2 regions of the Synechococcus sp. UW179B genome follow, and region 2 is predicted to be linked to the other one. Evidence: predicted binding sites of a transcription regulator. Region 2 holds the regulator's gene; the other holds the start of a gene.
What was found. Region 2 encodes HrcA, which represses chaperone genes, less so after heat shock. Its sites were predicted from a motif close to TTAGCACTCNNNNNNNNNGAGTGCTAA; they were not measured.
Positions count from the first base shown of each region.

Region 1: groES (co-chaperone GroES) is a predicted target of HrcA. The motif match lies at 6,190-6,216, and genes of this name have one in related genera.

Region 1 is NZ_UCNZ01000007.1:69,711-85,326, reverse strand. Features, by position in the region: gene pyrR (bifunctional pyr operon transcriptional regulator/uracil phosphoribosyltransferase PyrR) at 1-316, opposite strand, end outside; gene gpmI (2,3-bisphosphoglycerate-independent phosphoglycerate mutase) at 463-2,094, shown strand; gene secG (preprotein translocase subunit SecG) at 2,108-2,338, shown strand; gene DXY38_RS04230 (ammonium transporter) at 2,567-3,934, opposite strand; gene groL (chaperonin GroEL) at 4,124-5,755, opposite strand; gene groES (co-chaperone GroES) at 5,826-6,137, opposite strand; gene atpD (F0F1 ATP synthase subunit beta) at 6,359-7,822, shown strand; gene atpC (ATP synthase F1 subunit epsilon) at 7,896-8,303, shown strand; gene DXY38_RS04205 (30S ribosomal protein PSRP-3) at 8,476-9,036, opposite strand; gene DXY38_RS04200 (TIGR01548 family HAD-type hydrolase) at 9,130-9,921, shown strand; gene DXY38_RS04195 (aminopeptidase P N-terminal domain-containing protein) at 10,015-11,355, opposite strand; gene DXY38_RS04190 (CNNM domain-containing protein) at 11,409-12,422, shown strand; gene DXY38_RS04185 (GTP-binding protein) at 12,419-13,768, shown strand; gene DXY38_RS04180 (nicotinate-nucleotide adenylyltransferase) at 13,765-14,343, shown strand; gene DXY38_RS04175 (NAD+ synthase) at 14,350-15,616, shown strand, end outside.
Region 2 is NZ_UCNZ01000010.1:121,562-137,177, forward strand. Features, by position in the region: gene DXY38_RS06100 (AI-2E family transporter) at 1-25, shown strand, start outside; gene cysC (adenylyl-sulfate kinase) at 6-632, opposite strand; gene DXY38_RS06110 (translation initiation factor) at 710-1,036, opposite strand; gene DXY38_RS06115 (class I SAM-dependent methyltransferase) at 1,076-2,035, shown strand; gene trpB (tryptophan synthase subunit beta) at 2,074-3,330, shown strand; gene DXY38_RS06125 (hypothetical protein) at 3,351-4,544, shown strand; gene DXY38_RS06130 (ABC transporter substrate-binding protein) at 4,553-5,776, opposite strand; gene hrcA (heat-inducible transcriptional repressor HrcA) at 5,778-6,770, opposite strand; gene DXY38_RS06140 (rhodanese-like domain-containing protein) at 6,842-7,192, opposite strand; gene DXY38_RS06145 (DUF3352 domain-containing protein) at 7,241-8,875, shown strand; gene DXY38_RS06150 (histidine phosphatase family protein) at 8,820-9,353, shown strand; gene DXY38_RS06155 (citrate synthase) at 9,380-10,576, shown strand; gene nuoH (NADH-quinone oxidoreductase subunit NuoH) at 10,637-11,755, shown strand; gene ndhI (NAD(P)H-quinone oxidoreductase subunit I) at 11,837-12,496, shown strand; gene DXY38_RS06170 (NADH-quinone oxidoreductase subunit J) at 12,493-13,092, shown strand; gene nuoK (NADH-quinone oxidoreductase subunit NuoK) at 13,113-13,445, shown strand; gene DXY38_RS06180 (NAD(+) kinase) at 13,461-14,414, shown strand; gene DXY38_RS06185 (CYTH domain-containing protein) at 14,416-14,919, shown strand; gene DXY38_RS06195 (helix-turn-helix transcriptional regulator) at 15,115-15,393, opposite strand; gene DXY38_RS06200 (methylenetetrahydrofolate reductase) at 15,475-15,616, shown strand, end outside.

The DNA of each region.
Region 1 (15,616 bases), on a different contig from region 2:
GCACGACATCCCTTCCCTCCACGCTCACGGGCAGGTCGGTGGCCTGAACCATGCGCACACCCACACGACCTAAATCGTCGCGATGAAATGTGGGGTCAAGAGTGCCCGTAGCCACAGCGTGACCGCTCTGATCTTGTAAAGAGCGAGCAAGGACACCCGCCAATTGAACTCCGCGGGTTGGGATCCCCAGCAACACCAGAGATTCCACGTTGGGCACGGACTCCAACACCTGAGACGCCAGGCGCGTCACCGTTTTTCGCAGCTCATCCGCAGAGAGAATTTCAATCCGATCATTCCCAACGTCTCGATCTGCCATCGCTTTCTTTTCAGGCGATCAGTGTATGAACGATTTTCCCCAGCACGATCAGCTTTTGCAAACCTGCAAGGCATGAATCAGAAGCTTTTGGGCAGCAGGGAGGTAACTTGAATCTGTAGAGGGACTTAAGAACTGAGATTGACGGAGTGAACGTACCGAACAACCTCGAACAAAATCTTCCTCGCAACGCTCCCGTTGCACCCGTGGTTCTTGCGATCCTGGACGGCTGGGGAATTTGTGACTCCACTGAGCACAACGCCATCCGCAGCGCGTCAACTCCTGTCATCGATGCGCTCTGGCATGCCTATCCCCACGCCGTGATTGAAGCGAGCGGATCCCATGTGGGCCTTCCCGACGGTCAGATGGGCAATTCAGAAGTCGGGCATCTCACCATTGGAGCCGGTCGGATCATCCGGCAAGAGCTGGTGCGTATTAGTGAAACCGTGCGCGAACGCCGGCTTGGCAGCACCGCAGCGCTTCAAGCCGTCGCCGACCGTCTCCGCAGCACTGGTGGCACCCTGCATCTGCTCGGTCTCTGCTCCGATGGCGGCGTACACAGCCATGTCGACCACGTTTGCGGACTGCTCGAATGGGCGGCAGAAGAGGGGCTTAAGAACGTGGCCATCCACGCCATCACCGATGGACGAGACACGCCAACCCAAAGTGCACCGACACACCTAAGCAAAATCCAAGCCGCAATCAGCAGCCATGGAATTGGCCGAATTGCCAGTCTCTGCGGGCGCTACTGGGCGATGGATCGTGACCATCGCTGGGAGAGAACAGAGCGGGCCTATGCCCTCCTGACGGATCCTGACTTGGCCAGGACCGACGCTGAGCCCTTATCCGTACTAACCAGCAGCTACGACCAAGACATCACCGACGAATTCTTAGAACCCGTTCGCGTCTCCGACGATCCACTGCGAGATGGGGATGCGTTGCTGATGTTTAACTTCCGTCCAGACCGAGCCAGACAGATTGTTCAGGCGCTCACACTCCCGGAATTTGACGGTTTCAAGCGTGTGCATCAGCCAAAGCTGGATGTCGTGACGTTTACGCAATACGAAACGGATCTACCAGTCTCCGTTGTGTTCCCACCCGAATCCCTCGATCAGCTTCTCGGACAGGTGGTCGCAGATGCCGGCCTCAAGCAGTTCCGCACAGCCGAAACGGAAAAATATCCCCATGTCACCTATTTCATGAACGGGGGAATTGAACAACCCCTTCAAGGCGAAAAGCGACATCTCGTCCCCTCTCCCCGGGTCGCCACCTACGACCAAGCTCCTGCGATGTCCGCAGACACGCTCACCGAAAGTTGTGTTGCCGCGATCCAGCAGGGTGAACACTCCCTCGTTGTCATCAACTACGCCAACCCCGACATGGTGGGGCATACCGGCATGATGGAAGCCGCTACGCAAGCGATTGAGACCGTTGATCGCTGCATCGGCAAGTTGCTGGATGCCGTTGGGCGCATGGGTGGCACCCTTTTAATCACAGCAGACCATGGGAATGCAGAGCGGATGCAAGGACCGGATGGTCAGGCCTGGACTGCACACACCACCAATCCCGTGCCGGTCATTTTGATCGAGGGAGAGAAACGCAAGGTCCCTGGATTCGGGAATTCGATTCGACTTCGAGAGAATGGGGGCCTTGCCGATATTGCGCCAACGCTTCTTCAGCTGCTCAATTTGGACAAACCCGAAGCCATGACGGGCATCTCCTTGATTGAACCGATCGAAGCCTCAGCTCCAGCAACGACCAAGCTGCCACAACCCGTTTAAGTAAGATCCACACATGCTTACGACTGTTCTCTCCTGGGTCTGGATCGGCAGTGGTGCCGTTCTGATTCTGCTCGTCCTCCTGCACAGTCCCAAAGGGGATGGAATGGGAGGTATCGCGGCCAGTGGAAGTTCATCGTTCACCAGCTCTAGCAGTGCAGAAGCAACGCTGAATCGCATTACCTGGACAACACTTTCATTTTTCCTCGCACTCGCTGTGATTCTGAGCGCAGGCTGGCTCAGTTAACTCCTCGTCTGAATCTAATGTCATCCCATCCCGTCAATTCATCGTTTACGCATGCATGAATTGAGTTTTAAAAGACGAGTTAAAGACCATATATTTGGAACAAAATCCGCGTTGTTTTCAATTTTTTTTCGTCGGATCAGCAGGGTTGCTTTAAAGAAGCGTGATGACGCCCTGGGCCTTGCAGGTGGACATCATCACCAAAGGAATCAAGACAGCAGCCGTAGCGATTCACTGGAACTGAGGAGAACCAACCCGTTCGGCATAGGCCTCTTCTCCATGGGCCTGCACATCAATTCCCAGGTTTTCCGCTTCTTGTGACACCCGGAAGCGCAGGCCCAGACCCCTCAAAACGAACGTGATCAAGAGCGTGCCAACAGCTGCCAAGCCATAGGCCACCAAGACGGCTTGCAGTTGCCCAACAATCAGAGCACCCCGTCCCTGTTCGATCAAAACGTTGGCAGCAGGATGCCCAGCAATCAAGTCAGAACTGGCAAAAACACCCGTTAGCAAGGCGCCAATCGTGCCCCCCACACCGTGAACCGCATAGGTATCGAGAGAATCATCAAATCGAAGTCTCACTTTGAGCTGAACTGAGGCAAAGCAAAACAACGACGTGATGGCACCGATGGCCATTCCCGCACCGGGGGTGACAAACCCAGCCGCCGGGGTGACACCAACCAAGCCAGCGACAGCACCTGTGGCCATACCAACAACGGTGGGTTTGCCACTCCTCCACGTCTCGATCAAAGACCAAGCCACCAAGCCCGCGGCTGCTGAGATGTGTGTTGTCGTAAACGGCAACTCTGCACCGGCTACCGCCAACTGACTTCCACCGTTGAAACCAAACCAACCAAACCAGAGCAGACCCGTCCCCAGAAGAATCTGACTGACATCGTGGGGAGGACGCACGGCGTTAGGCCACTGACGGCGCGAGCCCACCAGCCCAGCGAGCACCAATGCCGATACGCCAGAACTGATATGAACCACCGTCCCACCGGCGAAATCAAGATCTTTACCAAGGAAGCCCCCACCCCAAACCATATGGGCCAAAGGGGCGTAAACCAGCAACAACCAAATCGGGCTGAACACACACCAAAACTTGAAACTGATCCGCTCCACCAGCGCACCCGAGATCAGAGCAGGCGTGATGATCGCAAACATGCCCTGAAAGAGCGCAAAGGTAAGACCTGGGATCGCCAGTCCATCCCAGACGGGAGGCACGTTCTCCAACAAAGCAAAGGAGAACGGATTACCCACAACAGCTTGCAAGGCACCCCCATCGGAGAACGCAAGACTGAATCCAAAGGTGACCCACACCAACGTGGCAAGTCCCATCATCACGAAGCTCATCGCCATCGTGTTGAGTACGTTTCGAGATTGGACAAACCCGCCGTAGAAAAACGCCAAACCAGGCGTCATCAACAGCACCAAAGCCGAGGACGTCAGAACCAGGGTGTTGTCAGCTGCCAAAAGGGCCGTCTCTCCGGCGTAGGCAGGAAGCAAGGCAGCACTCAATAGTTGAAGTGCTGGCACCACCAATAGGGCGATGAGGAATCGACGAAGACGGGACGACAAAAGAGCCCTTTTTGTATTCATCGATACCGTTGCAAACCAAAGCACTCAAAAACTGTTCATCCTGAACATTTTCAGAGAGCTTTGGCGAATCGATCGACCCTGATCAGGTTTCATCCTCTGAAGGCGTCACGCTGCGTAACTGATCGAGTCCCATCCATTAAAAAAGCCCCCGCGTTAACGGAGGCTGAAAACTTGGTGGGGAACCCGCGCTTAGTAGTCGAAGTCGCCGCCCATACCACCGCCACCAGCAGCAGCTTCTTTCTTCTCAGGCATATCAACCACGATGCATTCGGTGGTTAGCACCATGCCAGCGATCGATGCAGCATTTTGCAAACCAGAGCGGGTCACCTTGGCCGGATCAACAATGCCAGCAGCAAGCATGTCGACATACTCACCATTGGCAGCGTTGTAGCCCTCGTTAAACGACTTGGACTTGACGTTTTCAGCAACGACAGCGCCATTCACACCAGCATTCTCAGCGATGCGCATCAGGGGAGCAGTCAGCGCTGAAGCCACGATGTTTGCACCGATCAACTCTTCGCCGGACAGGTTGGCGGCTGCCCACTCTTCCAAGATTGGTGCCATGTGAGCCAAGGTTGTACCGCCTCCAGGAACGATGCCCTCCTCTACAGCGGCCTTAGTGGCGTTGATGGCATCTTCTAGACGAAGTTTCTTGTCCTTCATCTCTGTTTCGGTTGCTGCTCCCACCTTCACAACAGCAACGCCACCGGCCAACTTGGCTAGGCGCTCTTGGAGCTTCTCCTTGTCGTAGGTGGAATCAGTCTCGTCCATCTGCTTCTTGATCTGCTCGCAACGCGTCTTCACAGCCGCCTCATTGCCTTCGGCAACAATCGTGGTGGTGTCTTTGTTGATGGTGACGCGGCGGGCAGTGCCCAACATCTCCAGCTTGGCGTTTTCAAGCTTGAGGCCTTGGTCTTCCGTAATCAACTGGCCGTTGGTCAAAACCGCCATATCTTCGATCATCGCTTTGCGGCGATCACCGAAGCCAGGAGCCTTTACTGCAGCCACATTGAGCACGCCGCGTAAGCGATTCACCACCAAGGTGGCGAGGGCTTCTTTCTCAATGTCCTCAGCAATAATCAGGAGAGGCTTACCAGTGCGAGCAATTTGCTCAAGAACAGGCACCAAATCTTGTACCAAGCCGATCTTCTTATCAGTTAAGAGGATGTAAGGCTCATCCAGAACCGCTTCCATCCGTTCAGTATCTGTTGCGAAATAAGGGGAGATATAGCCCTTATCGAAACGCATACCCTCAGTGACCTCAAGCTCAGTCTCCATCGATTTCCCTTCTTCAAGAGAAATCACACCTTCTTTGCCAACCTTATCCATGGCGTCGGCAATCATCTTGCCAACTTCTTCGTCATTACCGGCTGAGATCGTGCCAACTTGAGCGATGGCGTTGCTGTCTGCAATCGGCTTTGCATTTTCTTGAATCTTTCCGACTAAGAAATCAGAAGCCTTATCAATACCCTTCTTCAGAGTGATGGCATTGGCGCCGGCTGCAACATTGCGAAGGCCTGCTTTCACCATGGCGTGAGCCAAAACGGTCGCCGTTGTGGTGCCGTCGCCAGCAGCGTCATTGGTTTTGGATGCGGCCTGACGAATCAGAGCAACACCGGTGTTTTCGATGTGATCTTCTAGCTCAATCTCTTTGGCGATCGTGACTCCATCGTTGATGATTTGAGGAGCACCAAATTTCTTTTCAAGAACCACATTGCGACCTTTTGGGCCGAGGGTTACTGCAACAGCTTCGGTGAGAATGTCGATGCCTTTTTCGAGAGCACGGCGAGCATTCTCGCTATAAATAATTCGCTTAGCCATAGGAGGCGATTAAAAAAGATGTAAGAGGAAAATACGGTCGTTTCTGAGATGAAACTCAGAGGGATTGCTGTCAACCCACAACAGCAAGAATGTCTTTCTCGGACAACAGGACGTACTCGTCACTGCCAAGCTTGATATCTGTACCGGCGTATTTGCTGTACAGAACCTTGTCGCCGATGCTGACTTCAGGAGCCTGACGGCTTCCATCGTCGTTGGACTTGCCAGGACCCACCTGGACAACTTCGCCCACCTGAGGCTTTTCTTTGGCAGTATCAGGAAGAAGGATGCCGCCTGCAGTCTTCTCTTCGGATTCAGAGATTTTTACGAAGACGCGGTCTCCAAGGGGCTTAACGGTGGAAACGCTGAGAGAAACAGCTGCCATAGGTATTTGAGAAGCAGGGACAGGGCGCTAGGCGCCGCTCGATCGACGCGAGTTAGCACTCGGGATCGATGAGTGCCAAAGTTAGGTCCGTGCATGGGTCAAGCACCAGCGGTGACCTGTGCGGGTGACCGAACAGCGAGAGCAACATCAAGACGGTGTTAAGGTTCTGCCGCTCAGGAAGGGATCGTCCTGTTGCGCGTCCCTCTCACTTCTCCTTACTTATGGCCGCTGCTGCTCCTGCCTCTACCGGTTCCAAGGGCGTTGTCCGTCAGGTAATCGGACCGGTTCTGGACGTGGAATTTCCAGCCGGCAAACTCCCCAAAATTCTCAACGCGTTACGTATTGAGGGCACCAACACTGCTGGTGAAAAGATCGGCCTAACCGCCGAAGTCCAGCAATTGCTTGGTGACCACAGAGTCCGTGCGGTGGCCATGAGTGGCACCGATGGTCTTGTGCGCGGAATGGAAGCCTTGGACACTGGCTCACCCATCTCTGTCCCTGTGGGAGAAGCCACCTTGGGCCGAATCTTCAACGTGCTCGGAGAGCCCGTTGACGAGCAAGGCCCTGTCAATACTGACCTCACTTCCCCCATTCACCGAGAAGCTCCCAAGCTCACTGAACTCGAAACCAAGCCCAAGGTGTTCGAGACAGGCATCAAGGTGATCGACCTTCTCGCCCCTTACCGCCAGGGAGGCAAAATTGGCCTCTTCGGTGGTGCCGGAGTGGGCAAAACCGTCTTGATTCAGGAGCTCATCAACAACATCGCCAAAGAACACGGCGGCGTGTCTGTGTTCGGCGGTGTGGGTGAGCGCACCCGCGAAGGCAACGACCTTTACGAAGAATTCAAGGAGTCCGGTGTGATCAACGCCGACGATCTCTCCAAGTCGAAAGTGGCCCTCTGCTACGGCCAAATGAATGAGCCTCCCGGCGCTCGCATGCGCGTAGGTCTCTCAGCTCTGACCATGGCAGAGCACTTCCGCGATGTGAACAAGCAGGACGTTCTGCTTTTCGTGGATAACATCTTCCGCTTCGTGCAAGCCGGTTCTGAGGTTTCCGCTCTCTTGGGTCGGATGCCGTCAGCTGTGGGCTACCAGCCCACCCTGGGTACAGACGTGGGTACTCTTCAAGAGCGCGTCGCTTCCACACTGGAAGGTTCCATCACCTCCATTCAGGCCGTTTACGTCCCTGCTGACGATCTCACCGACCCAGCTCCTGCCACAACGTTTGCTCACCTCGATGCAACAACGGTTCTGAACCGTGCCTTGGCTTCGAAGGGTATCTACCCCGCGGTGGATCCTCTCGATTCCACAAGCACCATGCTTCAGCCAGCAGTTGTGGGTGATGAGCACTACCGCACAGCCCGTGCTGTTCAATCCACCCTTCAGCGTTACAAGGAGCTTCAAGACATCATCGCCATTCTTGGCTTGGATGAACTGTCTGAAGACGACCGTCAGACTGTGGATCGTGCTCGCAAAATCGAGAAGTTCCTATCCCAGCCCTTCTTCGTTGCCGAAATCTTCACCGGAATGCCTGGCAAGTACGTGAAGCTTGAAGACACCATCAGTGGCTTCAATCAAATTCTTGCTGGCGAGCTCGACAGCCTTCCAGAGCAGTCTTTCTATCTGGTCGGCAACATCGACGAAGTCAAAGCCAAGGCCGAGAAGATCGCGGCTGAAGCCAATTGATCCCCATCGGGGCGCTTGCGCGCCCTGAATATGATCAACAACTCGCTTTCCAACTCTCCGCAGTCTTCTTTCCATGTCCCTCACCCTCCGCGTTCTGGCACCAGACCAGAGCGTGTTCGATGGTTCGGCCGATGAGGTGATCCTTCCAAGCACCACCGGTCAAGTCGGCATTCTTCCTGGCCACGTTTCCTTGCTCGCAGCGCTCGACGTTGGAGTTTTAAGAGTGCGTACCGACAGCAATTGGCAATCCATCGCCCTGATGGGTGGCTTTGCTGAAGTTGAATCCGATGATGTAACCGTTTTGGTGAACTCAGCCGAGCTCGGCGTCAATATCGATTCCACATCAGCTGAAAGTGATCTTTCCGCTGCACGCACTGCCGTCACCAAGCTCGAAGGCCAGCCTTCCACTCCTGAAAAAGTGAAAGCGCAGCAACTTTTTGAACGAGCCAGAGCACGCGCCCAGGCAAGCAAATCAACCTAAGTTGTAAAAAACAACGCCGGATCTAAATCAAGCACCCTAAACAGGGTGCTTTTTTATGGATTGAATGTGTCTCCCAAAACTGATTTCAACATTCCCCGTCGCAAAGACATAAAAAAGCCCCGTCGAAACGGGGCTAAACACTTGATCATTAAACGAAGAGTCCTCGTTCGGATCAAGCAGTACCGCAGAAAGTAACGTCGGGGAACTTGAGTTTTGCTTCGTCAAGGCTCTTGCCTTTGCCTTCTTCTTGCCAGTAGTTAATGACCTCAGTGGCCTTATTCAAAACTTCAACACGCTCGTTATCAGTGATCCAGCTTTTGCCTTCTAACTCACTTTTGAGAGTCTCCCAAGCATCTTCACGAGGCCAGAAGAAATAAGCCGTCAGGGGGCTGGGGCCACCGCCAACAATCTGATCAACCGCCAAAGCCACGTTGTCAGGAAGCCAGAGAATCTTCAGCAAGAAGCGTCCCTCATCGGCTTTTGGGGTATAGCCAGAGGGAACTCCATCCGCATCGATGGTGGCAGAAGCAAGTGCTGCACTGCCGCCGCGCATCACTGGACGACCTTCTTTGGGCTCCTGCTGCTGATCTGACACTTCACCCTTAGGAGTTGCATCTTCGCCCTGGGGAGCGGCATCACCCGCGGGTGTTGCGCCGGCCTGGGGTGCTGCATCAGCTGCTGCTGCCTCTGTTGCGACCTCCTGGTCGACGGCTGCGCCTTCGGAAACCGTCATGGTGTCAGGGCTCAAGGATGAAGGACAAAGAACTAACTTACCAGTTGCTGAAGCCAAATCCCCCTGCAATCTTCAGGATCAAAGCCACAAGCAATCCTGCTTTTCGACATTGATGGCGTTATTCGGGATGTGGCAGGCAGTTATCGCCGTGCACTCCAGGCCACCGTTCATCACTACTGCGGGTGGGAGCCTGGTCACGAGACGGTTGATGCCCTGAAGGGTGAAGGACGCTGGAACAATGACTGGGATGCAAGCCTTGAACTTTTACGTCGGCACGCGCTGACCCATCCCTCACCCAACTCGTCCTCCCACTCAGCGGCCCTACCCAGTCGCGCTGATCTGATTAACGTTTTCAGCCGTTTTTACTTCGGATCTGAACCAGAGGGAGATCCCTTCGCTTGGGATGGATTTATTTGCGATGAGCCCCTCCTCGTCGATCGAAACTTTTTTTCAGACCTGACGAATCGAGACATTCTTTGGGGATTCGTGAGCGGAGCAGAGCCCCCTTCTGCTCGCTTCCTACTGGAGCAACGTCTCGGCTTGCAGAACCCTCCCCTGATAGCGATGGGGGATGCGCCAGACAAACCTGATCCAGAAGGGCTCATCAGGCTGGCAAGCACCCTTGTGGATGGCAACCTCGGTTCCGACGCACCACTGATTGCCTATCTCGGTGACACCGTGGCGGACGTCAACACCGTGATTCGAGCCCGGGAGCAGGTCCCGCAACAACGCTGGATGAGCTTGGCGGTTGCACCTCCCCACCTACAACTCCCAGCGCAATCTGAGGCGCGAGCGCACTACGAGCAGACCCTACGGGCTGCAGGAGCAGAGGTGATCCTCACCGACACCCAAGCGGCACTCAACTGGAACCCCACTCAGCGTTGATGCGCAAAGAATGGCCCTTTCAGCGAGCTCGATGGCCTGATGCTCTTGTCCGTTGGTTTGGTCTGGATTTCCCTGCAAGTTGCGAGCTAAAGGTCATCCACGCTCCATCGAGGCAACATCCTTCAAGGCCGTAGCCGTCAAGACCTCATAACCATCCTTGAGAACGGCCACATCATCTTCAATGCGGATACCAATCCCTTTCCAGCGGTCATCGATTTCAGGCTGGCCATCCGGAACCGGTAAGCGGTCACTGATATAGAGACCAGGTTCCACGGTGAGCACCATGCCTGGATCCAGTTCGACATGGTGCTCACCAAGCCTGTAAGCGCCAACGTCGTGCACATCCAACCCAAGCCAGTGCCCCGTGCGGTGCATGTAGAGATGGCGATAAGCACCCTGCTCAATGATTCCGTCAGCATCTCCAGCCAAGAGTCCAAGATCCAACAGACCCTCCACAAGCGCTCGCAAAGCGGTCTGATGCACCTCCTCCGCTGTTCCTCCAGGCCTCACGGTGGCAATGGCCGACTCCTGAGCGCTCAGAACCAATTCATAGAGCGCGCGCTGTTCACCGCTGAAGCGGCCGTTCACAGGAAAGGTACGGGTAATATCACCGTTGTAGTAGTCACCAATTGAGCACCCGGCGTCGATCAGCAACAAATCACCGTCCTTGAGCGGATCCTGATTGTCGATGTAATGCAGGACGCAGGCGTTATCACCTCCCGCAACGATTGAACCATAGGCAGGGCCCCGTGCCCCTTGATCAAGGAAGTGAAACTCGATGAGGGCTTGCACCTGTCGCTCATTCATTCCGGGCTTCACAGCGGCACGCGCCAACTCATGAGCCTGGGCTGAAATGCGGCACGCCTCACGCATCCGATCAAGCTCCGCCGGATCTTTGCGCAAGCGAAGTTCATGCAGAACCGGGCAGGGCGCCACCAGCCCTAAAGCCGCGGCACCCCTTCGCGACGCCCGATCCAATTGTTCAGACCAAACCTCGAGCACCACGGACTCCACCGCCGGGTGATGGCCCGTGCGGAAGGCAATGCCCTCGGCATCTTTCAGATACCCACGCAGATGTTGGGCCAATTCAGAGCGGGGATGGGCCACATCCGCGCCGAACTGATCCACAGCCCCCTCAGTGCCCCACCGCCGTCCTGTCCAGACCTCGGCCCCTGGCTCACGAGGGTTCACAAACAACACGTAGCGCTCGCCTTCAGGCCGATGGGGCAAAAACAGGGCGACGGCATCCGGCTCATCAAAGCCTGTGAGATACCAGAAGTCGCTGTTCTGACGAAAGGGCCACTCACAGTCGGCATGGTGTGTCACCAGGGTTGCCGCTGGAATCACAGCCGCCGCACCGCCAAGATGGGCCATGAACCGCTGACGCCGATCGGCGTAACCCTGAGCATCAATTGGGAGCGAACTATGAACCACGACGGAGACAGGGCACCAGGTAAACGTCAGGATGGCAGGCAAAGCATCCAGGCATGACTCACGACCTGCTGATCCTGATTCTGCTTGTGGTCGTGGTCCTCACAGGATCCGCCTTGTGTTCTGGCGTCGAAGCTGCTCTGCTCTCCGTGAACGCTGTTCGCGTTCTCGAACTCGCCGGTCGATCCAAGCCGGTGTCCGGTGCACGGAGATTGGCCCAGCTCCGTCAGCGACTCGGCCGGACCCTGTCGGTTCTGGTGATTGCAAACAACGGCTTCAATATTTTCGGCAGCTTGATGCTCGGTGGTTACGCCGCTTGGCTGTTCGAAGACATGGGCATCAGCTCCGTAGCTCTGCCCCTGTTCTCCATTGGTCTCACCGTGCTGGTGATTCTTTTGGGGGAGATCCTCCCCAAGGCGATCGGAACCCGCCTGGCGCTGCCTGTTTCACTCGCGAGTGCTCCGGTCTTGCACCTGCTTGGCGTTCTCATGCGTCCGCTCGTCCTTCTCCTGGAAAGACTGCTGCCGGCCTTAACCCAGGAAAGCGAACTCAACACAGACGAAGAGGAGATTCGACTGCTGGCCCGTATGGGGTCCCAAACCGGCCAAATCGAAGCGGATGAAGCCGCGATGATCGCCAAGGTGTTCCAACTCAACGACCTCACCGCGCGGGATTTGATGACACCAAGGGTTGCTGCTCCGAGCTTGGACGGAGCGAGCACACTGATGCAGCTGAGGTCCGCCCTGCTCGAAAACGAGGCGCAATGGTGGGTGGTCCTGGGTGATGCCGTTGACAAGGTTCTGGGTGTCGCAAGTCGAGACCGATTGCTGGCGGCACTCGTTCAAAATCAAGGTCAACTCACCCCAGCCGATCTGAGCGAGCCCGTCGAATTTGTGCCTGAAATGATTCGGGCCGATCGCCTGCTGACAGCCTTCCGTCGCGACAACAGCGGGGTTCGTGTTGTGGTGGATGAATTCGGAGGGTTTGTGGGCGTGATTGGTCCGGATGCGGTTCTGGCCGTGCTCGCTGGCTGGTGGCGCAAGTCAGCAGGAGCCAATGGGGCGTCATGACGACGTCCTCGCCTACATCCACCACAGAGCGCTGCCTTTCGCTGCTGCAAACCTGGCGATCTCAGCTCCAGCTCAACCGCCGGGAACAAACCGTCTTGGCTGGTTCGCTCAGGAGCTTGGACCGGCAACTGGAGCGCTTATCGACTCTGAAGCTGCGCGTCGCCGTATTCGGCCGCGTGGGAGTGGGAAAATCAAGCCTCGTCAATGCGCTGATCGGTCAAGACCTCCTGGCCACCGACGTCGCTCACGGCTGCACGAGACAACAACAAGCTCTGCCTTGGACGATCTCCATTCCTGGTCTCCACGCGATTGAACTCGTCGACACACCAGGAATCGATGAAGTTGCAGCGGAAGCGCGCGCGCGACTGGCAGCGCGGGTGGCCCTGCAGTCCGATCTTGTACTTCTCGTGTTGGATGCCGACATCAGCAGGGTTGAGCTCGATGCCTTGGAGACCTTAATCAGCAGTGGCAAGCCGGTGCTTCCCGTGCTGAACCGCAGTGATTGTTGCCCCCCAGAGCAACTCGACAGCCTCCGGGAAAGCATTAGCCAAAGGATCCGGGAGCGGTGTTACCGCAACCATCACGCAAGGATTCCTCAAGCGATTGCCGTTTCAGCCGCCCCTCGCAAAGCCTGCCAACGCTCGGATGGCCGGGTGCGCAGCGAGCGACAGCCAGCGATGGTGAAACCACTACGCACTGCTGTGATCAATCTGCTGAAAGAGCAAGGCCAAGCCCTCTTGGCCTTAAACGCCCTCCGCCAAGCAGAACGGCTCCAACAACAACTGGAATTAGGGCGACTGGAGCGCCGACGACAAGATGCGCAAGGCCTGATCGGCCGCTACGCAGCACTCAAGGCCACAGGGGTTGCGGCCAATCCTTTGGTGTTGCTCGATCTAGCCGGAGGCTTGGCCTGCGATACCGCTTTGGTGGTGCAGCTCTGCAAGCTCTATGACCTGCCGATGGGAGGCCCAGCAGCACGACGGCTAATGCAACGGCTATCAGGACATAACGCCATGTTGGGAGGCGTCCAACTGGGACTTCAGCTGGCGCTCTCTGGACTTCAACAGCTGTTGCTGATCGCCGCACCCTTTTCCGGAGGCTTGAGCCTGGGTCCAGCGGCCCCCGTCGCCGTCGCCCAGGCGGCTCTCGCTGTGCACACCACGCGCAGAACAGGTCGGCTCACAGCACGTTGGCTGGTCGATCAACGCGGTCGAGGCAGGAGGGACAATCCAGCACCGACGACCCTCATGCGGCGCCTGGTACGCAGCGATACCGGCATGCAACGTCTGCTTGCCGAGTGGCCACAGCCGCCCAATCGGCCCCGGCGTGACGGGCTCTTGCCATGACCGCAACCATCGCCCTGCTCGGCACGAGCGCCGATCCACCAACGCTCGGGCATCAGGCTCTCCTTGAAGGCCTTTTGAATCACTTTCAACGCGTCGCCACTTGGGCTAGCGACAACCCAATGAAACGCCACGATGCCTGCCTCGAGCTCCGCAGCGAGCTGCTCCAGGCCTTGGTGATGGCCATCGACAACCCACGGGTGAGCATCGACCAAACCCTCAGCAGCCCGTTCACCATCACCACGCTTGAACGGGCAGCACGTCGATGGCCCAATCACGAGCTCTGCTTTGTGGTGGGCAGTGATTTGGCTGCTCAGATCCCCCATTGGAGACAAAGCGAGCTTTGGCTCAAGCGCTGCCAGCTGGGGGTGGTGCCGCGGAAGGGTTGGCCGTTGAAGCCCGAACACCTCGAACGACTCCGCCAGCTCGGCGCCCAGATCACTGTGTTGCCCTTACAGATTCCTGAGACAGCCAGCTCAAGCATTCGCAAAACGAGCGCTGCGGATCAAATCCCAAAACCGCTTTGGCCCCTCCTCTTGCAGCACAATCTTTATGGACTCCAAGACGCTCCTTCCTGAATTGCCATGCGCATCGCCCTGGCCCAGACCAATCCTCTGGTGGGCGATCTGTCCGGGAACGCCAAACGGCTCCTAGACGCTTGTCTCAAAATCAGCCATCAGGCGCAGGGCACCGCTCCCGCCCTTGTGGTGAGCCCAGAGCTTTCCCTTTGGGGCTACCCACCCCGAGACCTGCTGCTAAGTCCAGAGCATCTCCAGCAGCAGAGCGAAGCCCTCAACCAGCTGCAACAGGGGCTTAGGGAGAAGCTGCCGCAAACGGCACTGCTGGTGGGGGTTGTGGAACCAGCCCCAGACCAGCAACATCCACGACTCTTCAATGCGGCAGCCCTTGTAGAGGCCAACGGTTGGCGCGTCGTCGCCCGCAAACAGCTCCTTCCCACCTACGACGTCTTTGATGAATCGCGTTATTTCAGACCTGCCAACCAACCCAGTGTTCTGAGTTTTGAATCGGAAGGGCAGACTTGGCGCCTGGGGCTCACCATCTGCGAAGACCTGTGGGTTGAGGATGCGCTTCAGGCACAACGCCTGGTGGGACCAGATCCGATTGCCAATCTCATCCCAAAGCAAGTGGATGTGTTGCTGAACCTCTCCGCGTCCCCCTTCGGAAGAACCAAAGCATCCATCCGACATCAGCTCAGCGCCCGCGCTGCCAACCGTCTTCATTGCCCAGTGATTTATGTGAACCAGGTGGGGGGCAACGACGAATTGGTGTTCGATGGCGGCAGTTTCGTGATGACAGCCAGCGGTGAGGTGGCGTTGCAACTTCCCACCTGCCAGGAAGCCATCGCCTGCTGGGACAGCAGTGAAAGGGGTTCTGATGCATCGGTAGGCACGTCGCCCCCCACGGAAAGCGCTGATCTTGAGCAACTGTTCCAAGCCCTTGTGCTCGGCGTGCGGGATTACGCCCAAAAATGCGGTTTTCAACGCGCCCTGCTGGGTCTCAGTGGCGGCATCGACTCAGCTCTTGTGGCGGTCATTGCAGCAGCGGCACTCAAAGCAGACCGCGTTCAGGCATTGCTCATGCCCTCTCCCTGGAGCTCTGTTGGGTCGATTGATGATGCAGAGGCGCTTGCAGAACGCCTGGGAATTTCCACGACAACCGTGCCCATTCAAACCTTGATGCAGGGGTTTGAAACCACCCTGACCCCCGCACTGGACCAAGCACCGTCGGGCGTCACGGCAGAAAACCTGCAGTCGCGCATTCGAGGCACTTTGCTAATGGCTGTTGCCAATCAGCAAGGACAGCTCCTGCTCTCGACGGGCAACAAATCAG
Region 2 (15,616 bases):
AGCGCTCAGCTCTGCGCAGGAATGATTTTTTGCGCAACCAGATAATGGATCACCTGGTCGACGCAGCTGTCCAGGCTGCTGTGGCCGGTGTTGATATTGAGTTCAGGATGTTCCGGTGCTTCATAGGGGCTGGAGATCCCTGTGAATTCTTTGATTTCTCCCGCACGCGCTTTGGCATAGAGCCCCTTGGTGTCACGTTCTTCGCAAACGCTGAGATCGGCTGCGCAGTGGATCTCGATGAAGTCTCCTGCGTTCACAAGAGCTCTTGCTTTGTCGCGGTCAGCCCGAAAAGGAGACACAAACGCCGTCAGCACAATCACGCCGGCATCGAGGAACAGCTTCGCCACCTCGCCGATGCGCCGGATGTTCTCTTCTCGGTCGGCGTCGGAAAAGCCCAAGTCCTTGCAGAGCCCGTGGCGAACGTTGTCGCCGTCCAACACGTAAGTCGCCAGTCCACGTTCAAACAAAGCAGCGTTCACGGCATTGGCCAAGGTGCTTTTGCCAGCCCCGCTTAAGCCCGTAAACCAGAGGATTGAGCTGCCGTGGCCCCGTTGTTTAGCGCGAGTGTCGCGATCAACCGAGGCCTGGTGCCAAACGATGTTGGTTGCTTTTGTGTTGTCGGCGGCGGCCATGAACGGAGCGCGAAAGATGGCATTGTCTCCTGGCGTAAACGACGACGGCACAATCTCGGCATGAAGCCGCTGAGGTCTCAGCCTCCAGCTCTCTTGGGTTTGTAGCCCTCTTTTTTAAGCAATTCGAGACTGAGCTCAACCTGATCCCCCTGCAACTCGATCACGCCATCCTTTGCGGTGCCGCCACTGCCAATGCGCGTTTTCAACTTTTTGAGGAGGGACTTCAAGCCATCTGGCTCTAACTCAAGACCTCGGATCACCGTGACGGTTTTGCCCCCTTTCCCTCCGCGGGTGGGCTGCACGCGAACCACCTGCTCATTTTTGGGTGTGACGCCTGCTGATGGTCCAGTTGGGCGTTGCAGACTGTCAGCACTGCTGAATTCTTGCCAGCCTCCCTTGCGCATGAGCTATTCGCATCCGTTCCTATCCTGCCGTTTCTCAACATGAGTGGGTCTGCTCCCGCTCCCCAATGGGCTGATTCCAGTCGGGGGCTCGGCCGCTGGATTGAACGGTTGATTGGCATCCGCCTGTTGCGTCGCCCCCTGTTTTTTCAGGCACGACAGCTGATCATCCGGACGGCTGAGCGCAACGGCATCCCTTGGCGGAAGCGACGGTCTGAGTTGTTGGAGGCGGCCGCTCCCCTTCTGGCGGAGAGTCGCGCCGAGGGCCTGGTTCCTCCCGCCTACTACCAAGCGCGTTTCCATGCCTATGAGCAGGGCAACCTCTGCTGGCAGGCGGCAGCGGAGGCTGAGCAAGCCACCGATGCGATGGCCCTGCGAATTTGGCCGAAGGAAGAGCTGGAGCCGCTCCAGGCTCAAACGCGACTCCGCGATGCGATCCATGCCGTGGTGGAACCGCTTCTCAGCGATTCCACCTGCGAGGTTTTGGATCTGGGTTGTTCCGTTGGCGTCAGCACCCAGGCGCTTGCCCGTTGGTTGAACGCTCGGGCCGATCAACGTGGTTTGAACAGGCCAAGGCTGATCGGTTTGGATCTCTCCCCGGAGATGCTGGCTGTGGCAAGGGTCAGAGATCGCGACAGCTTGATCAGTGAGTGGCGCCATGCCGCTGCCGAACACACCGCTTTGGCGAGTGAGAGCATTGATTTCATCAGCCTTCAGTTTGTTTGCCACGAGCTGCCTCAAAGCGCCACCCGTGAGGTGTTGCAAGAAGCAGCGCGTCTTCTGAAGCCTGGGGGCGTGTTGCTGATGGTGGATCAGGATCCAGCTTCATCGGTATTGCAACGCCTGCCAGCCGCCGTTGCGACCCTGCTGAAGAGCACCGAGCCCTACATCGAGGACTATTTCGGCCTCGATATGGGCGCTGCTCTCCTGCAGGCAGGGTTTCGAGATCTGCGTATTGAGGCCTGTGATCCACGACATCGTGTAATCGCCTGTTTACGCTGACTTATTGCAAGACGCCGTTTCAGCGGCATGCCAGACCTGTGACAAGCACTCTGCCGACTGCCAGCACCCCAGATCCAGCCAGCCTGACGCCTTCGGTTCGGCCTGAAGCTCACGGTCGGTTTGGTCGTTATGGAGGGCAGTACGTTCCCGAAACGCTGATGCCAGCGCTTGCTGAGCTTGAACAAGCGGCGGCTGAAGCGTGGAAGGATTCAGCCTTCACGACTGAGCTAAACCGGCTGCTGAAATCCTATGTAGGGCGAGCCACACCCCTCTACGAAGCGGAGCGTCTCACCGCTCACTATCGCCGTTCCGATGGTGGTCCACGCATCTGGTTGAAGCGCGAAGATCTCAATCACACGGGTGCGCACAAAATCAACAATGCCCTTGGTCAGGCGTTGTTGGCCTTGCGTATGGGCAAGAAGCGAATCATTGCTGAAACCGGCGCCGGTCAGCATGGCGTGGCCACCGCAACGGTATGCGCTCGTTTCGGCCTGGAGTGCGTGGTCTATATGGGGGCTGAAGACATGCGCCGTCAGGCGCTGAATGTGTTCCGTATGCGCTTATTGGGAGCCACCGTTCAGCCGGTCACGGCAGGAACGGCCACCTTGAAGGACGCGACGAGCGAAGCCATCCGCGATTGGGTGACCAATGTGGAAACCACCCACTACATCCTTGGATCCGTGGCTGGTCCACATCCCTATCCGATGTTGGTGCGTGACTTCCATGCAGTGATCGGCAATGAAGCCCGGAAGCAGTGCATGGAGTCGTTTGGGCGGCTTCCTGATGTGTTGTTGGCATGTGTGGGTGGAGGTTCCAATGCGATGGGGCTCTTCCATCCGTTTGTGCAAGACACCTCAGTTCGCCTGATTGGTGTTGAGGCCGCTGGTGATGGAGTGGAAACCGGACGTCATGCCGCCACGATTACGGAGGGCCGAGTGGGGGTGCTGCATGGGGCGATGAGCCTGCTTCTTCAAGATCAGGACGGCCAAGTCCAGGAAGCGCATTCCATCAGTGCTGGGCTTGACTATCCCGGTGTGGGGCCAGAGCACAGTTATCTGCGGGATATCGGCCGCGCTGAATACGCTGCCGTTACGGACGATGAGGCGCTTTCCGCTTTACGGCTTGTGAGTGAGTTGGAGGGAATCATTCCCGCTTTGGAAACCGCCCATGCGTTTGCTTGGCTGGAAATGTTGTGCCCCACGCTTCCCAGCGGCAGCGAAATTGTGATCAATTGTTCTGGCCGTGGTGATAAGGATGTGAACACCGTGGCGGAAAAACTTGGAAGTCAGCTTTGAAGACTGTGCTTCAGCGCTTGTTGAAGCATCCCAAGATGTTGCGCATCAGATTAAACTTTTGGGACTTTCTCCTCGTCCTGGTGATTGTAATCTCTGGGATTTTTCTGGTTCAATTTCTTGGTAGAGAAAATTTAGACGTGATCAGTTCTCGAGAATTGCTTCGGCTCACGAGTACTCCTCACATTCGTAATGAAGCGCCTGATGCTGCGGCTCGTGGCAGGCCATTAAAGGGGGCGGAAGTCCTGCGTGATTCGGAACTTCTGGAAGCGGCAAAATACAAGGTCTATGCAGGTATTTACGTTGCGAATAACTTCAGTCTGGATCTGGAGGTTCCTAGCTTTTCCAGCAAGGGATATATCTGGATGCGTTGGGGAAAGCCTTTCCAGGATTACTTGGAAGAAAGAGGCTTGGCTATTTCCGAGGTGATTGGACTTGAAAATGATATCAATCCGGAAACATCTGTAATCACGCCTTTGCGGGACGTCCGTGAATTTGAAGACGGCACTTTTGGGCAAGGGATGTTGTATACAGGGGACTTTTACATTGACAACTTGGACTTGCGGAGGTTTCCTTTTAACTCGGTGAGTCTCCCTGTTGTTCTTGAGGCTGATGATCCTGTCGGTGATCTGACCTATCAAAGTCTTCGTTTGATTCCTGATTTAAGGGATAGCGGGATTGGTCAGTATTCTGATCTCTTTGGCTGGCTCACACGCGGCTGGTCTTTTGGGGAATTTCGGCATCACTTTGCCTCGGGACTTGGCGTTAGCGCTGTGGATGAGGAATACAGCCAGCTTATTTTTGATGTGTCTTATCAAAAGTCTTCTTGGTCTGCATTCTGGACTTTGATTCAGCCCCTGGTTGTGGTGATGGCCTCGATTGTTTTGATTACCCGGGTGCTGACAGAGTTTCGTGTTGAGATTCCGATCGCCGTTTTGTTAACGCTGATCTTTTTGCAAGATGGATATCGATCAGAGCTGCCAAGCCTCCCTTATCTTTCGTTTTTAGATTCGATTTATGCGATTGCTTACATCCTTTCGATTGTTAGCTTCGCACTGGTCCTCTACCTTGAGAGTCTCAAGAGGCGAGCGGAATTAGAGGCCAGTGATCGTCGAGACTTGATTTTGGGACGTATCCATTTCTATGAGCAATTCTGGCCTCCTATTTCTCTTATAATTATGGTTTTATTGTCAATAGCTAGCTGGTTGTTGATCTGACAACCTTTTTAGGGTTCCCAGGGATCACTGCCAAGGAAAACCAAATCGATACTGCGATGTAATCCTGGCGTGGTGCGTCTCAGTTCATCGACGAGTCGGTCCCGGTTGATATCTGGAGCAATCGATTCCATCGCCTCAACGAGCCATTGCGCTGCCATGAAGCCTTCGAGGCTGTAGAAATCGAAATCAACTTCACCATCCTGCTGCTGCTGACGTAGGAGTCGTTGATAGCTCGCGACATCTGGGTGCCGTGCATCCCAAGGGAAGGGCACAACTTGTGTGACACCAACGCCAAAGGCGGCTGCTTGAGGTAGATCTCGAAACAGCGCTTTGGTTCCTGTTGGAGAGATGGTCATTAATTGCGGGCGGCTGCCATTTCGATGCAGGTTGTTCACCAACGAGGCCATCGTTTTGCTCAGTGAGATCACGATCAGGGCATCGGGCTTTGATTTGATAATCGTGTCGGCGGCTTGCTTTGTTTCAATGGAGTTTCGTGGTAGGGCCGCTGTGCTGACAGCGCTGAGATTGTGCTTTTTCAGGGCCTCCACTGTGCTGGCAAGCACGTCTTTTCCATAGGCGTCGTTCTGATACGCCACTGCAATTCTGACGAAGCCGTCGTTGACGAGGTGATTGACGATCCGCCGAGCTTCTTCCGCATAGCTGGCTCGGAAGTGCAACACCCCTGTCTGACCTTGTGCCCGTAGGGCGCTAGCACCTGTGAGAGGAGCAACAAGGGTGAGTCCCGCCTTCTTGGCAATCGGTAGGGCCGCTTTGCTCGTGGGTGTGCCAAAAAAGCCGAAGAGGGCCAAAACATCAGGCTCGGCCGCAAAAAAGCGGGTATTACGCAGCGTATTTTCTGGCTCATAGCCATCATCGATCCGCCAAACCTTGACGGGGCGTCCGGCGATGCCACCACGGTTATTCAACTCTCGTAGAACAGTGTCGATCCCTAGGGCGAAGCGCTCTCCGATATGCCCGGAGGGGCCTTTCAGGGGAAGGGACTGTGCCAGCAACCAAGGGCGGGGTTCTTCGTTGAGAAGTGAATCAAGGTTCTCGCTCGCAACGCTTCGTTCTGCCTCGTTGGAGGCAATCGAGGTGTTCGGCGCGGGCTCAAACGGCTCCTGGTTCGTTGTCAGGTTGACACCGCTCCAAATGGCAAACAAAGCCCCCCCGATGCTGAGTCCGAGGACGATGGCGACCGGGGGGGGCAGGGGTCTTCCTTGGAACGCCATGTCAGTTCAGAAGATTCTCGAGATGATGGGCGGCACTCTTAACGGCAGCGAGTGCTGTGGCGTAGGCCATGCGCATTGGCCCCACAAGCGCCACATGCCCCACGCCGTCTGTGGCGCTTGTGTAGGTGGCTTGGACCACTGAGCAGTGGTGCAAAGCCTGTTCGGGATGTTCTTGGCCGATCCAGATGCCATATCCAGGACTGGAAGCGGAGAGGGTTAGGGCTGCAGGACTTTGATCCATCAATTCAAGGAGTGGTCTGAGCTTGGCGCTTTGGCTGAATTCGGGCTCGGCTATGAGCCGAGACACGCCATGAAAGAGAGCCTTGGTTTCTTGGGTGGTTTGCAAGGTCTGATGGCTGTCAATGGCATCGCGGAGGGCTCTGCCGCAGGCCTGCAATTCTCTGGGCAGTGCATTCCAATTCAAACGGCCATTGCCGTCGAGCTGCCGACGCGCCCATTGATCCATCGCTTCGATTTGATGCTCACTGCCGTGGGGCAGCCGAAGATTGAGGTGACTGGCTTGGCTGGAATTTTGCACCAACATCACCAGCAATCGCTCCTCGCTGCGCACCAGTCGGATCGCTTCCAGTGCGGGTTGCCCTTGGCTGGGGTGCGTGATCAGGCTCATCAGTCCCGTGAAATCGGTGAGCCTTCTCGCCATGTTTTGGAGCAGATCATCCAGAGCTGCCCAGCGAAGGCTGAGTTGGGTTAACTCCTGATCGAGATGTTGGGCGATTGTTCCGGGCTTCGGAAGTAGGCAATCCACGTAATGCCTGTATCCACTGGGGCTTGGAACCCGTCCAGCAGATGTATGGGGTTGGGTGAGAAGACCCCGCTGCTCTAAAGCCCCCATGGCTGAACGCACGGTGGCAGCACTGGCTTGCAGATCGAACCTCTGAACCAGGGTTCGGCTCCCCACTGGCTCAATGGTGTCAACGTAGTGGTGCACTGTGGCCCTGAGCACCTCCTGTTGTCGGCGGGGCAGCGGCTGCACAGGCACACAATCAGCGTTTTGATCGTACGGAGGTTTCCCCTCGGATTGGTGGCGTTGTCATGAACCGCTGCTCAGTAACGGGGAACGCTCGGGTCGACGTCCACACTCCAGGCATGAATGCCGCCTTCTAGGTTCCAGACCTCATAATCCGGTCCTTGCTCTAAGAGCCAGCAGCCAAAATTTCGGCTACGGATCCCGGCGTGACAAATGACCACGATGGGTTTGCTGGTGGTCAGCCTTGCGGGCAGATCGGAAAGCCATAGATTTGATTCACTTAGCGGTAAATGTTCCACCTGCCCGGGGAAGGGAGCGATCTCCAGTTCGGAGTGCTCGCGAACATCAACGAGCTGAAGGGCACTGCCGCTCGCTAGCCACGCGTGAAGGTCTTTGGCGCTGATCGATTGGGGTGAAGAGGGTGTCATGGGATTCATCATGAACAAAGATGAGGCCATACCCACGCCTGCTGCTTCATGAAGGCGCGTTCCTTCCTTTTAGCTGTCGCTGCAACGGTGGTGTTGCTGCTAACCACCGCCTTGGGCCTGTGGTGGGCGATGGCTCAGCAGAGTCCCCTCAAGATTGTCGGGCAACCCCTCGTCTTGCCACGAGCCGCTCGGTTCGTTCCGAGAAATGCATCCCTGAGTTTGCATTGGCTTGCTGATCCTGGGCGCATGCCTGCCTATGCCCAGGCCGTGGCTCCGGTGTCACGCCGACGCAAAGCTCGGGACAGCACCCAGCAATTGCGGGATGGAGCCTTTGCTCTAGCGGGCTTGGATTTTGTGGGAGAACTCGCGGATTGGATCGGTCCCCAGGTCAGTTTGTCCTTGTTTGCGCCCGTCTCCGATGCTCCTGCGGGTTGGGTGCTCGCCCTCACCAGCCTTGATCAAGACGGGGCCAAGCGTTTCCTGCAACGCTTTTGGCAAACGCGCAGCTTGGCAGGCACCGATCTGCAAATCAGTCGTTACCGGGGAATGGGTGTGATCAGCGGTCGCGGAGCGCTGCTTGGTCAAGATCCACAGCCCATCGCTACAGCCTTGATCGACGATGACCTGCTCTTAATTGCCTCCGGTCGTGGTGTGCTGGAGCAGTCTTTGGATGTGTCTCAACTGGATGCTTTGCACCAGCTTGGAGACGAAGCTCTCGTGGCTGACTTGCAGCAGCTTGGTCGGGGTGCGGCGCTGCTAACGGCTGATCCTGTCGCGATGGCGACGTGGCTTGGAATGCCGCGCTCCATCTCTGATGACGACGACCTGGTTGGTCTGGTAGCAGCACTGGAACCCAAAGGGACTGCTCTCGATCTGGATGCTGTGTTGCGTTTTCGTCAGCCGCTTGGAGGTTCAGGGACTGGCGGCCTGCAGTCGCAATCCTTGATGCGTTCAGCCGGTGGATCAGCCTCTGCCCTCGCTTTGCTCTCGGATCCTGCAGGGCTCCTAAGTCCTCATGATCAGGACCCCGTCGCTCAATGGTTGGCGCCTGTTCTTGAGGAGACTCTCCAAACCCTGGGAGCCGAGGGGGCTTCCGCTGTGGTGGGGTTGGATGCGGGCCCCCTGCTTTGGAAGCAGGGTGAAGAGGGATGGCTATTGGGAACATCCAGTGATCAGCCTGGTTTGGAGGCCGTGGATGCGGACCTCCAAGTCAAGGGGCTCGTGCGCTCAGCCCTGCCGTCTGATGGATCGGCCCTTGAGGTATGGACCCGGCTAGCCCGGCAGCGGCAGCGGGGTGAAGCCTCTCTTCAGGCCCAGCTTGCGGTGGCCTTGGAGCGTGAATCTGGTCAAGACTGGTGGGGGCAGACCCTGGATGCTCTGACAACGCGTCAGGATCACTCCGCCCTTGAGCCGCGCTTGGATCAACTACGGGCCTTGCAGGACGATGGGGCGGCGCCTCTGGCACAGCAGTTGGCCTTGGCGACGGAGCCCAGCCGCGCTCAGCTCCAAAAGTGGCGGCCCTGGAGCTTGATTCAGTCGGTGGCCGGCCGACCCCTACTCCCGGCGGTGCATGAGCTTGCTTTGGCGGTTGGGACCGATCAAGAGGAGGGATCTGGTGAGGAGGGAGATGGTCAAGCAGGCTCTCACCGCTTGCGTCTCCGTGCCCAGCTGCGGTTTGGTTGACCTATTGCTGTTGCGGCATGGCATCGCGGTTGAGCGCCATCAAGGTACGGATGATTCGGATCGCCCTCTGACCCCTTTGGGCCGCGAGCGCACGTTCAAAGTCTGTTGCCGTCTGCGCGATCTCGGATTGATCTCCGACCGCTTGTACAGCAGCCCATATCGCCGAGCGCGTGAAACCGCTGAGCTGGCCGTAAAAAGCGGGATGGCTCCTGCGGTTGAGCTCGCTCGTTGTCTTGAGCCCGGCGGGGATTCATGGCCCTTGGTCGAGCGCTTGCAAGGCTCGTGTTTGCTGGTGGGGCATGAGCCTGATTTGAGTCGGCTTGCGGCAGCGTTGATCGGAGCGCCATCCGCTGGCCTGAGGCTGCGTAAGGCGGGGCTTTGTCATCTTCATTGGGACCCATCCCATCAAGATCCCCGTGGCCTTGCGCAGCTGCAGGGGTTGCTAAGACCACGTCTGTTATTGCCGGGCTGCGTTTAAGTTGCGGTGAGAAGTTGTTGTTGTGGGTGGTGGTGAGTCAGACCGGCGGTACCGAAATCCGGCATGAACGCACGGGGTTGGTGTTCAGGCCTGGTCTGGAGGGCGTCCCCGCCACCCAATCTTCGATTTGCGACATTGACGGCCTCCAGGGGCGTCTCTCCTATCGGGGCTACTCCCTCGATGACCTTGCGGTCCACAGCAGTTTCCTGGAGACCACCTATCTGTTGATCTGGGGTGAACTGCCGACACCGCAGCAATTTCGTGATTTTGAGCACGAAGTGCAGATGCATCGCCGAGTCAGCTTTCGGGTGCGCGACATGATGAAGTGCTTCCCCGCCAACGGGCATCCGATGGATGCGCTGCAATCGAGCGCGGCTTCCTTGGGTCTCTTCTATTCCCGCCGGGCCATCGATGATCCGCAATACATCTACGACGCTGTTGTCAGGCTGATTGCCAAGATTCCAACCATGGTGGCGGCCTTCCAGTTGATCCGAAAAGGCCAGGATCCAATCCAGCCCCGCGACGACCTGGCTTACTCCGCCAACTTTCTGTACATGCTCACGGAGCAAGAGCCCGATCCCCTGGCCTCTCGAATCTTTGATCGCTGTTTGATCCTCCACGCTGAGCACAGCCTCAATGCCAGTACGTTCAGCGCCAGGGTGACGGCGAGCACGTTGACCGACCCCTATGCCGTCGTGGCATCGGCGGTCGGAACGCTGGCGGGCCCTCTCCATGGAGGCGCTAACGAAGATGTTCTGGCGATGTTGGAGGAGATTGGTACTCCGGAACAGGCCGACTCCTACCTCGAGTCAGCCGTGGCGAGCAAACGCAAAGTGATGGGTTTTGGCCACCGTGAGTACAAAGTGAAAGATCCGCGGGCCGTGATCCTTCAGTCCTTGGCTGAGGAGTTGTTTGCTCGCTTTGGTCACGACGAGCTCTATGACGTGGCCCATGCCCTTGAAACGGCTGCGGCGATTCGACTCGGGCCCAAGGGGATTTATCCCAACGTTGATTTTTATTCAGGGCTTGTGTACCGGAAACTTGGGATTCCAAGAGATCTGTTCACCCCGGTGTTTGCGATTTCCCGGGTGGCCGGGTGGTTGGCACATTGGAGGGAGCAGCTCGGCGCCAATCGGATTTTTCGCCCTTCTCAGATTTATACCGGCACATCCATGCGTCATTGGGTCCCTGCAGACGAGCGGGTGAATGCCGCGGGCGCTTAAGTTGCATCAATCTGTTCTCTGACCATGGTGACTTCCCTCGCCACCACCGCGCCGGCTCTGGTGAGCCCGGGTCTTGACCTTGAGCAGAGCTTTAGTCAGGCCCTGGAGGGGTTTGGGCTCTCGGCCCAGGCTGCCCGCATGCTCTGGCTTCCCTTCCCGATGTTGCTGGTCCTTGTGGCCGCTGTTGTGGGGGTTCTGGTCACGGTGTGGCTGGAACGAAAGATTTCTGCGGCCGTGCAGCAAAGGGTTGGGCCTGAGTACGCCGGAGCCCTCGGTGTTCTTCAGCCTCTTGCCGATGGGCTCAAGCTGCTCGTCAAGGAAGACATCATTCCGGACCGAGCGGACAGCATTCTTTTCACCCTCGGCCCTGTGCTGGTGGTGGTGCCGGTCATTTTGTCTTGGTTGATCGTGCCCTTCGGGCAGAACCTGTTGATCAGCGATGTGGGCGTTGGCATTTTCCTTTGGATCTCGCTGAGCAGCGTTCAGCCCATTGGTCTTCTGATGAGTGGCTACGCCTCAAACAATAAATATTCGTTGTTGGGAGGTCTTCGTGCGGCAGCCCAATCGATCAGTTACGAGATTCCGCTCGCGTTGGCCGTCCTGGCCGTCGTGATGATGAGCAACTCCTTAAGCACTGTCGATATCGTTAACCAACAAACGGGGGCTGGTGTTCTGAGTTGGAACATCTGGCGTCAGCCGGTTGGCTTCCTGATTTTCTGGATTTGTGCGCTTGCGGAGTGTGAGCGTCTGCCTTTTGACCTCCCAGAAGCTGAGGAAGAGCTGGTTGCTGGCTATCAGACCGAATACTCAGGGATGAAATTTGCCCTCTTCTACCTGGGCAGTTACATCAATCTGGTTCTCTCTGCTCTCCTTGTTTCCATCCTCTATCTAGGTGGTTGGGGCTTCCCGATCCCCGTTGAATGGCTGGCCTCTTGGTTAAACCAGCCGATTGATGCGCCTTTGGTGCAGTTGATCACAGGCACCGTGGGCATTGTGATGACGGTTTTGAAGGCCTATCTGTTGGTCTTCATCGCGATCCTTTTGCGTTGGACCACTCCACGGGTCAGGATCGATCAGCTGTTGGATCTTGGCTGGAAATTCCTGTTGCCTTTGGCCCTGGTCAACCTCCTGGTCACAGCAGCCCTCAAGCTGGCCTTTCCGGTTGCTTTTGGCGGCTGATTTCGTCACTTCCCCTCTCCCGGCGGCATCATGAAAGCCGGGTTTTGATTCCTCGATCGTTCCCTTCCCCGATTCCAAACCATGTTCGGCTTCCTTAAACAGGTTGGTGATTACACCAGGGATGCAGTGGATGCGGCCCGTAATCTCACGCAAGGCCTGTCGGTCACCTTCGACCATATGAAGCGCCGTCCGGTCACGGTGCAGTACCCCTACGAGAAGCTGATCCCGTCTGAGCGGTATCGAGGACGGATTCATTACGAATTCGACAAGTGCATCGCCTGTGAGGTGTGTGTGCGCGTCTGTCCCATCAATCTTCCCGTGGTTGATTGGGTGATGAACAAGGAGACGAAGAAAAAAGAGCTACGCAATTATTCGATTGATTTTGGGGTTTGTATTTTTTGCGGCAACTGCGTGGAGTACTGCCCTACCAATTGCTTGTCGATGACCGAAGAATATGAATTGGCAGCCTTCGATCGCCATAGCCTGAATTACGACAACGTTGCCTTAGGTCGCCTGCCAACCAGTGTGACGACAGATCCATCGGTCCAGCCGTTGCGGGAACTGGTGTATTTGCCCGCTGGGGAAGTTCAGCCCCATGGCGTTTCTCCTGATCGCCCCCGAGCAGGCAAGCTTCCTGAGCAAATCCTTGAGGAGCTCAAGGCCGCTGGATCCAGGAAGGCTGCCGAGGATGGGAGAGAATCATCTTTATCAGCTTCCAACGAGGAGGAGAGCGCAGGATGACGATCGCCGCGTCAACGCAGCTCATTTGTTTTTTGGCTCTGAGTGCCGTCATCGTCCTGGGAGCCCTCGGCGTGGTGTTCTTGAGCAACATTGTCTATTCAGCCTTCCTCCTAGGCGGTGTGTTTTTGGCAGTGGCAGGTCTCTACCTCCTGCTTAACGCCAGTTTTGTGGCGGCGGCCCAGGTCCTGGTGTATGTGGGTGCCGTCAACGTTTTGATCCTGTTCGCGATCATGCTGGTGAACAAAAAGGAGGATCTGGCTCCGATCCCCGGACTCCCCATACGCCGTCTTCTCTCGGGTGGTGTGTGTGTTGGCCTGTTTGCACTCTTGACCCGTGTTGTGGTCACCACGCCCTGGGCCAAGGGCCCAATGCCGATTGGGGAGGATGCCACCGTTCGCATCGGTGAACATCTGTTCACCGACTACTTGCTGCCTTTTGAGTTGGCATCTGTTTTATTGTTGATGGCCATGATTGGGGCCATTGTTTTGGCCCGTCGTGACGTTCAATCTGTAGATCCTGTCACTGGCGAAGAGGTCGATCAGGGCCTAATAGAAAAGGCACGCACCCCTTTATTGACCGACCAGCCTCGCGCCTGAATTCTTTCTCCTTTCTTGTGATGCTCTCTGAGCTGCTTTCTGGTTCTGTTCCTCTCCAAGCCTATCTGCTCTTGGCAGCAGTCCTGTTTTGTACGGGAGTCTGGGGTCTTATTAACAGCCGAAATGCTGTTCGCGTGTTGATGAGCATTGAGTTGATGCTCAATGCAGTGAACATCAACCTGATGGCCTTTTCTTCCTACGTCGATGGCCAACTGATTCGTGGCCAGGTGTTCTCAGTGTTTGTGATCACCGTTGCTGCCGCTGAGGCTGCTGTCGGTTTGGCGATCTTGTTGTCGCTGTACAGGAACAGAGTCACTGTGGACATGGAGCGCTTCAATCTTTTGCGCTGGTAAAGACGTCACGCTGTTATGCGCCTTCAACGGGTCTGGCTGATTTATCGCGCAGATAGCCCACTGGCGCTCAAAGAGGCGCGTCGTTGCGCCGATGAGCTTGAGACGATTGGCGTGACCTGCGTCTTGGCGATGAGTGGCCTGACGGCAGACCCGTTCCCCGGTTTGCTGGCTTCGGAGCCTCGGCTACCGGATTTGGCGGTGGTGCTTGGGGGTGATGGAACCGTGCTCGGTGCCGCCAGACACCTCGCCGTTCTGGATGTCCCGATTCTGAGTTTCAACGTAGGAGGCCATCTTGGCTTTCTCACGCATGATCCCGGCTTGCTTCGCAGTGAAGGGCTCTGGGAGCGCGTGCTGGAAGATCGTTTTGCCTTGGAGCGGCGCATGATGTTGCAGGCGGTGATCCAGCGCATGGGGGATCTGCATGGTTCTGAGGATGAGGAGACCTCTGGAGCAGACGATGGTCTTCCTGACGATCAGGAGATTCACTGGGCACTGAATGACCTCTACCTCAAGCCCTATCACGAAGATTTGTCTCCAACCTGCATTCTTGAAATGGAGATCGATGGAGAGGTTGTGGATCAAGTTCGAGGAGATGGCTTGATTTTGGCTTCGCCTACGGGATCAACGGGTTATGCGATGGCTGCTGGTGGCCCGATCTTGCATCCAGGGATCGATGCGATTGTTGTCAGTCCGATTTGTCCGATGAGTTTGTCAAGTCGCACCGTGGTGCTGCCTCCTCGCTCCAGGGTTGTGATTTGGCCTCTGGGTGATGCCAGTCGTCAGGTGAAACTTTGGAAAGATGGGGCGGCTGGAGAGGTTTTTGGCCCAGGTGAATGCTGCGTCATTCAGCAGGCTGCCCATCATGCGTTGATGGTCCAGCTGGATCAAAGTCCTTCCTATTACCGAACGTTGTCACGCAAACTTCACTGGGCGGGAAGTTTGCTGGATAGTGCTCCCTCCTCAAACTGAGATGGCCCTGGAGATTGAACGGCGATTCCTGGTGACCCATCCCGGATGGCGTCTTGTGGCGGGTCCCCCCCAAGCGCTGCGACAGGGGTATCTGTCCGCTTCGCCCGATGGATTCACCGTTCGCATGCGGTTGCGCGCTGATGGCAAGGCATGGCTGACCTTGAAGGCCCCTGCTGCAGGGATTGCTCGCCATGAATTCGAATACGACATCCCCGGAATGGATGCGGAAGAGCTTTGGGCACTTGCGCCCCATCGCGTCACGAAAACGCGCTATTCCCTTCAGCAGGGAGGGGGGGATTGGGTCGTTGATTGCTTTGAAGGCAGCAATTCACCGTTAATTCTTGCTGAGGTTGAACTTGAGGCCCCCGATAGCCCCTTAACGATCCCCGACTGGTGTGGTGTTGAGATCACAGGGGATCCGCGCTGGAGCAATGCAGCACTGGCTTATCAGCCTTTTGCTACCTGGCCTCGGGATTGGATTGACGAATATCGACTGAAAACCTAAAAATTCTTTTGATTTCCTTTAGATTTGGAGCATGGTTCGCAAGGGGAGACGGCATGCTCGGTCTATATGACTCTGATGGGATCCTGCGTTTCACAGGATTGGATCGTGAAGCCTGCCTCGCTTATGCCAGTTTGTTTGGACTTTCTTTGGCGAGCTGCTCCTTAACGGATATCCCAATCCCTGCCCCTCTTCCAATCAGGACGCGTCGGAGGCATCAGGGGGAAGGGTGCAGCAATTGAAGCCATCTCGGCAAATTTTTCCGTGATCCATCGCCCAGTTCAACAAAGCCACGCGATTTTTTGAGCCGGTTTTTGTGAACACATTGCTCACGTGATTGTCGACCGTACGCTTGCTGATCGTCAGTCGTTCAGCGATCTCTTGATTGGTCAGCCCCATGGCTACCAGTTCGATGATCTCTATTTCACGGCTGGAGAGGGAAACAGTCATTGAACAGGGCTCCTCACCGATGGCCATTCTTCTTGGACCATGGTTTGCATCTTAAGCAGGTATGGAGAACCTGATCTTCCATAGTGGTTTTCAGTAGCGATCATTCGTTTGCGTTCAGCGCTGCAAAGCAGCCTCGAGGCTGGAGCCGTCACCATTACGGCTGAAGTGATGCCTCCACGAGGTGGAGACCCATCCCATGCTCTCGAGATGGCAAGGGCCCTCAAGGGGTTTGTCCATGCTGTCAATGTCA